Regions from separate parts of the Actinomadura luteofluorescens genome, predicted to be linked through region 1. Evidence: predicted binding sites of a transcription regulator. Region 1 holds the regulator's gene; the other holds the start of a gene.
What was found. Region 1 encodes HrcA, which represses chaperone genes, less so after heat shock. Its sites were predicted from a motif close to TTGGCACTCTCNNNNNGAGAGTGCCAA; they were not measured.
Positions count from the first base shown of each region.

Region 1 (3,794 bases):
CAACCTCGACCTCATCTACGGAACGCCGGGGGAGACCGACGACGACTGGAGAGGGTCCCTGGAGGCGGCGCTGGCGGCGGAACCCGACCACGTGTCCGCCTACGCGCTGATCGTCGAGGAGGGCACCCGCCTGGCGGCGCAGGTGAGGCGCGGCGAACTGACCGCCCCCGACGACGACGCCATGGCCGACCGGTACCTGATCGCCGACGAGCTGCTCAGCGGCCACGGACTGCACTGGTACGAGATCTCCAACTGGGCCGCCGACCCGCGCGCCGCCTGCCGGCACAACATGCTCTACTGGACGGGCGCCGACTGGTGGGGCGTCGGCCCGGGCGCCCACAGCCACGTGGGCGGCACCCGCTGGTGGAACGTCAAGCACCCCGCCGCCTACGCCGCCCGTCTCGCCGAGGGCACCACCCCCGCCCACGCCCGGGAGATCCTCACGGACGAGGACCGGCACATCGAACGCGTCATGCTCGAACTGCGCCTCGCCCAGGGCTGCCCCACCCACCTCCTGGACGACGAGGCCGCGCGCGGAGCCATTGCCGACGGACTGATCGAGCCCGCGCCCTACGAACAGGGCCGGGCCATCCTCACCCTGAAAGGCCGCCTCCTGGCCGACGCGGTAGTCCGAGCCCTGACCTGACCCGCGGCCGAAGACCCGCGTGAAGGACGCCTGGGCCTACACCGTCACGAAGTCGATGAGTTCCTCTACGCGGCCCAGGAGGGCGGGTTCCAGGTCGGTGAAGGTGTTCACCGACCCGAGGATGCGTTTCCAGGTGGCGCCCGTGTCGTCGCCCCAGCCGAGTTCGGCGATCACGCCTTCCTTCCAGGGGATGCCCCGGGGGACGCGGGGCCAGGCGCGGATGCCGACGGCCGCGGGCTTGACGGCCTCCCAGATGTCGATGAACGGGTGACCGGCGACGAGGACGTACGGCGAGGTGACCTGGGCGGCGATCCGGGACTCCTTGGACCCTTCCACGAGGTGGTCGACCAGGACGCCGAGGCGCCGTCCCTCCTCGGGGGCGAACTCGTCGACGATCGCGGGCAGGTCGTCGACGCCTTCGAGGTACTCGACGACGACGCCCTCGACGCGGAGGTCGTGGCCCCAGATCTTCTCGACCAGCTCGGCGTCGTGGAGGCCCTCCACGTAGATGCGGCTCTCCTTGGCGACCTGCGCCCTCAGCCCCTGGACGGCGATCGAGCCCGAGGCGGACCGCGCGGGGCCGGCGGGCGCGGCGGCCGGCCGGACGAGGGTGACCGGCTTGCCGTCGATGAGGAACCCGGACCTGGTCAGCGGGAACACCCGGCGCTTGCCGAACCGGTCCTCCAGCGTGACGCCGAACTTGTCGCAGCCCACCACGGCGCCGCAGAAACCGCTGTCGGGGTCTTCGGCGACCAGGCCCGGCTCGGCGGGGACCTCGGGGATCTGCCCCTTGCGGGGCCTGCGCCAGTCGCCGCCCAGCACGTCGTTTCCGTAGTTCTTACTCCGCACAGGTCCGCACATTAACCGGGCGGGACGCCCGCGCGGCGGCGCCCCGCGTTCCTCGGCGTGGCGCCGGTCTCCCGGCCGGGTAGGATCACGCAGCCATGCGGAGAACGAGGGGGCGCTCCAGCCGGGCCTTCCGGGCCGTAGACTTGGCACTCGAAAGCATGGAGTGCCAGTAGCACGGCCGGCCGGACGAAGGAGGTGACATCGTGCTGGACGACCGGAAACTAGCGGTCCTGCGCGCCATCGTCGAGGACTACGTCTCCACCAACGAGCCGGTGGGCTCCAAGGCGCTGGCCGACCGGCACAACCTCGGGGTCTCGCCCGCGACCATCCGCAACGACATGGCGGTGCTGGAGGAGCAGGGCTACATCGCCCAGCCCCACACCAGCGCCGGGCGCGTCCCCACCGACAAGGGCTACCGGCTGTTCGTCGACCGGCTCTCCACGATCAAGCCGCTGTCGATCGCCGAGCGCCGCGCCATCGAGACGTTCCTGTCCGGGGCGTACGACCTCGACGACGTCGTCGGGCGGACGGTGCGGCTGCTCGCGCAGCTGACCCGGCAGGTCGCGGTGGTGCAGTACCCGTCGCTGACCCGCTCGGCGGTGCGGCACGTGGAGCTGGTCCCGGTGGCGGAGGGGCGGCTGCTGCTCGTCCTGATCACCAACACCGGCCGGGTGGAGCAGCGCGTCATCGAGACCGGGAAGATCTCCGAGGAATCGATCGGGCACCTGCGGGCGTTGCTCAACACGTGCCTGGACGGGCTCGGCTTCGGCGAGGTCCCGGAGGCCGTCGCGGACCTGCCCGACAAGGTGGGCCCGGACGAGCGCCCGGTCGCGGCGGCGGTGCTGTCGGTGCTGCTGGAGACGCTCGTCGAGAAGCACGAGGAGAAGATCGTTTTCGCCGGGGCGGCCAACCTCGCCGCCGTGGACTTCTCGCAGAGCCTGCGGGAGGTGCTGGTGGCGCTGGAGGAGCAGGTGGTCCTCATGCGGCTGCTCGGCGAGACCGGCGACTCCTCTACAGTTACGGTGCGGATCGGCACCGAGAACCCCGACCTGGGGCTCAAGTCGACCTCGGTCGTCGCCGCCGACTACGGGGTGGGCGACCTCACTCTGGCCCGGCTGGGAGTGCTCGGGCCGACACGCATGGATTACCCCAGCACGATGGGAGCGGTACGGGCAGTGGCACGCTACGTGGGACAGATCCTGGCGGGGTCGTAAGTGGCGAACGACTACTACGCGACCCTGGGCGTCCGGCGGGACGCCAGCGCCGACGAGGTCAAGAAGGCCTACCGCCGGCTCGCGCGGGAACTCCACCCGGACGTCAACCCGGATCCGGAGACCCAGGAGCGGTTCAAGGAGATCACCCAGGCCTACGAGGTGCTCTCCGACCCCAAGAAGCGCGAGATGTACGACCTCGGCGCGGACCCGTTCGCGTCCGCGGGCGGGGCGGGCGCCGGCGGGTTCGGCGGCGCCGGGTTCCCGTTCAGCGACATCATGGACGCCTTCTTCGGCACCGCGACCTCGCGGGGCCCGCGGTCGCGCGCCCGGCGCGGCCGCAACGCGACGCTGCGGGTCGAGCTCGACCTCGCGGAGACGGCGTTCGGCACCACCCGGGAGCTGTCCATCGACACGGCGGTGGCCTGCACGACCTGCGAGGGGTCGGGCTGCGCGCCCGGCACCCACCCGGACACGTGTGAGACGTGCCACGGCCGCGGCGAGGTGCAGCAGGTCCAGCGCTCGTTCCTCGGCCAGGTCATGACGGCGCGGCCGTGCCCGGCGTGCGGCGGCTTCGGATCGGTGATCCGCAACCCGTGCACCGAGTGCTCCGGCGACGGCCGGGTCCGCACCCGGCGCACCGTCAAGGTCAAGATCCCGGCCGGCGTGGAGAACGGCATCCACATCCAGCTCGCCGGCGAGGGCGAGGTGGGCCCGGGCGGCGGCCCGCCCGGCGACCTGTTCCTGGAGATCGTGGAGAAGCCCCACGCGATCTTCGAGCGGGAGGGCGACGACCTGCACTGCACGGTCGAGATCCCGATGACGGCGGCGGCGCTCGGTACCAGCGTCACCATCGAGACGCTGGACGCCGCCGAGAGCGTCGACATCAAGCCCGGCACGCAGTCGGGGCAGGTCATCACGCTCTACAACCGGGGCGTCCGGCACCTCAACGAGAGCGGCCGCGGCGACCTGATGATCCACGTCAACGTGGAGACGCCGCACAAGCTCGACGAGGAGCAGGAGGAGCTGCTGCGGCGGCTCGCGGTGCTGCGCGGCGAGGAGCGCCCGCCCGGCAGGTTCGCCCCCGG
Region 1 covers NZ_JACCBA010000001.1:1,919,165-1,922,958, reverse strand. Annotated here, with positions in the region: gene hemW (radical SAM family heme chaperone HemW) at 1-646, shown strand, start outside; gene BJY14_RS08745 (DUF3097 domain-containing protein) at 683-1,495, opposite strand; gene hrcA (heat-inducible transcriptional repressor HrcA) at 1,699-2,709, shown strand; gene dnaJ (molecular chaperone DnaJ) at 2,710-3,794, shown strand, end outside.

Region 2 (3,794 bases), 3.6 Mb from region 1:
GCCGATCTCAGTGGCCGTGACCGTGACCGTGGCCGTGACCGCCGCCGGCGGCCTCCTCGGCCTCCTCCGGCTTGTCGACCACGAGCGCCTCGGTGGTGAGCAGCATGCCCGCGATGGAGGCGGCGTTGGTGACCGCCGAGCGGGTGACCTTCACCGGGTCGATGACGCCCTGGGCGATCAGGTCGCCGTACTCGCCGGTGGCGGCGTTGTAGCCGTGCCCGGCCTGCAGCTCCTCCACCTTGGAGACGACGACGTAGCCCTCCTGGCCGGCGTTCTCGGAGATCCAGCGCAGCGGCTCGGGCAGCGCGCGGCGGACCGCCTCGGCGCCGGTGGCCTCGTCGCCGGACAGGCCGAGGGCGCCGAAGCCCTCCTTGGCGACGTGCACCAGGGCGCTGCCGCCGCCGGAGACGATGCCCTCCTCGATGGCCGCGCGGGTCGCCGAGATGGCGTCCTCCAGGCGGTGCTTCTTCTCCTTCAGCTCCACCTCGGTGGCGGCGCCGACGCGCAGCACGCAGACGCCGCCGGCCAGCTTGGCCAGGCGCTCCTGCAGCTTCTCGCGGTCCCAGTCGGAGTCGCTGTTCTCGATCTCCACCTTGATCTGGTTGATCCGGGCGGAGACCTCGTCCGCCGCACCCTCGCCGTCGACGACGGTGGTGGCGTCCTTGGTGACGGTGATCCGGCGGGCGCGGCCGAGGTCCTCCAGCCCGATCGAGTCGAGCTTGAGGCCGATGGCCTCGCTGACGACCTGGCCGCCGGTCAGGGTGGCCATGTCGCCGAGCATCGCCTTGCGGCGGTCGCCGAAGCCGGGGGCCTTCACCGCGACGGACAGGAAGGTGCCGCGGATCTTGTTGGCCACCAGCAGCGCCAGGGCCTCGCCCTCGACGTCCTCGGCCACCACGAGCAGCGGCTTCTTGGTCTGGGCGACCTTCTCGGCCAGCGGCAGGAACTCCTGCACGTTGGAGATCTTGCCGTCCACGATCAGCACGTAGGCGTCCTCCAGGACGGCCTCCATGCGCTCGTGGTCGGTCACCATGTGCGGCGACAGGTAGCCCTTGTCGAACTGGAGGCCCTCGGTGAACTCCAGCTCGAGGCCCATCGTGTGGGCCTCCTCGACGGTGATGACGCCGTCCTTGCCGACCTTCTCGAACGCCTCGGCGATCAGCTCGCCGATCTGCGGGTCCTGCGCGGAGATGGTCGCGACGTGCGCGATCTCGCCCTTCTCCTCGACCTCGCGCGCCGTCTTCAGCAGCTGGTCGGAGACGTACTGGGCGGCCGCGTCGATGCCGCGCTTGAGGGCGAGCGGCGAGGCGCCGGCCGCCACGTTGCGGGTCCCTTCGCGGACCAGCGCCTGCGCGAGGACGGTCGCCGTGGTGGTGCCGTCGCCCGCGATGTCGTTGGTCTTGGTCGCCACTTCCTTGGCGAGCTGGGCCCCGAGGTTCTCGTAGGGGTCCTCCAGCTCCACCTCGCGGGCGATGGTGACGCCGTCGTTGGTGATCGTCGGCGCGCCGAACTTCTTGTCGATGACGACGTTGCGGCCGCGCGGGCCGATCGTCACCTTGACGGCGTCCGCGAGAGCGTTGACGCCGCGCTCAAGAGCCCGGCGAGCGTCCTCCTCGAACTCCAGGATCTTCGCCATGCGGATACTCCTCTTTCACGCGATCCGCCCCGGCGGGCCGCCCGAAGGCGGCGCCGACCGGGGCGGGTGCATCACGTCTCGGTGATTACTTCTCGATGACCGCGAGCACGTCGCGGGCCGAGAGGACGAGGTACTCCTCGCCGTTGTACTTGACCTCGGTGCCGCCGTACTTGCTGTAGAGCACGACCTCGCCGACCTTGACGTCGACGGGGACGCGCTCGCCCTTGTCGTCGACGCGACCCGGACCAACGGCAAGGACGGTGCCCTCCTGGGGCTTCTCCTTGGCGGTGTCCGGGATCACCAGGCCCGACGCGGTGGTGGTCTCGGCCTCAAGCGGCTGGACGACGATGCGGTCCTCAAGCGGCTTGAGAACAACCTTGGTGGCGGTCGTCACGATCTGACCTCCCCTTCGATTGGTCCTCGGCCGGCCATGGATGACCGACCAGCACATGTGACAGAAGAGGCGACCCTGGACCGGCCTGCCGTCGCGGGTGCCAGACCGACCTTCGTCGCTGTAGTTGGCACTCTACCCTTGAGAGTGCCAACCGCGAGACTATTCCGTGCCCGTTGGCCCGTCAACACGGACACGAGCCCGCCCCGCGGCCGCCTCCGGACGTTCACCGGCGGCCGGCCACCGGCCCTGCCGCTAACTTCCACCCTATGGACATCGCGGCGTTCCGGGCCCTGCACACTCCCTCCGGCCAGGCGCTCCTCCAGGAGGCGGCCGAGGCGGACGTGAGGGAGGACGGGCTGCTCGCCACGGCGTCGCGGCTGCGCGAGCGGCACGATCCGCCGCTCGTGGCCGCCGCGCTGACGCAGGTCCGGTTGCGGAAAAAGGCCCGGGCCAAGTTCGGCGCCGAGGCCGACCGCATGTACTTCACGCAGGCGGGGCTGGAGCAGTCGACCCGGGCGAGCGTGGCGGCCTACCGTGCCGGACGGTTCGCCGACCGGCTGCCCGCCGGGCGCGTGCTGGAGCTGGGGTGCGGGATAGGCGCCGACCTCATCGCCCGAGCGCGCGCGGGACTGGCCGGAGTAGGCGTGGAACTGGACCCGTTGACCGCTGAGGTGGCCCGCGCCAACGTGGCGGCCTTCGGGCTGGACGGCCTGGCCTCCGTACGGGTCGGGGACGCCACGAAGGAGGATCCGTCCGGATTCGACGGGGTCTTCGCCGACCCTGGACGTCGCACGGCGCGGGGCCGCGTCTTCGATCCCCGCTCTTACGAGCCGCCGCTCGACGTCGTCCTGGCCATGGCCGGCCAGACGCCCGCGGCCTGCGTGAAGGTCGCGCCGGGCATCCCGCATGAGGCCGTCCCGGACGACGCAGAGGCCGAGTGGGTCTCGGTCGGGGGTGACGTCAAGGAGGCGGCCCTCTGGCTGGGCGGGCTGGCCGGCGACGTGCGGCGGCGAGCCACTCTCCTCTCGTCCGAGACCCACCTCTCGGATAGAGGGCCCCAGGTGTGGACCCTGACTCCTCAGGGGCCGGACGTCCCGGACGTACGGGCGTGGGGCCGTTACCTGTACGAGCCTGACGGCGCCGTGATCCGTGCCCATCTGGTCGGCGAAGTCGCGGATCTGGTCGACGGCGGCCTGGCCGACCCCCACATCGCGTACGTCACGTCCGACGAGCTGCGCCCGACGCCCTTCGCCTCCGCCTACGAAGTGGAGGACGTCATGCCGTTCTCCGTGAAGCGGCTGCGCGCCGAGCTGCGCCGCCGCGAGATCGGCGTGCTGACCGTCAAGAAGCGCGGCTCCGCCGTCGACGTCGACCGGCTCCGCCGCGACCTCGGCTTCGGGGGGCGCCGCACGGGACGCGGCGCCCGGGAGCTGACCCTCGTGGTGACGCGCGTGGGACGGGATCCCGTCGCCCTTCTGACGCACGCCGTCCCCGGGAGCTGACCGGCCGGCCGGCGGGGCCTGACCCGCCCGGAACGGGCGCCGTCCGGCAACCCTGCCCAAAGATCTTCCAGTCGGCGGCGCAACGCCAAGCGGGAGGGGGCGACGCGCCACGGCGGTGCAAATCATCGCCGCATTCCGGCATTGCGCGCACCAGGGATTGCGGCCGCCCGGCAAGGGCGCGGCGCGGCGCGAAAATCGGCGCGGCGAGATCAACCGGCGCGAGAACACCAAGACAGGTTCACCGGGCGGGCCACCGGCTCCC
Region 2 covers NZ_JACCBA010000001.1:5,548,045-5,551,838, reverse strand. Annotated here, with positions in the region: gene groL (chaperonin GroEL) at 8-1,636, opposite strand; gene groES (co-chaperone GroES) at 1,722-2,030, opposite strand; gene BJY14_RS25900 (class I SAM-dependent methyltransferase) at 2,297-3,532, shown strand.
Region 2: a site for HrcA is predicted at 2,155-2,181, ahead of groES (co-chaperone GroES). Genes of this name have one in related genera too.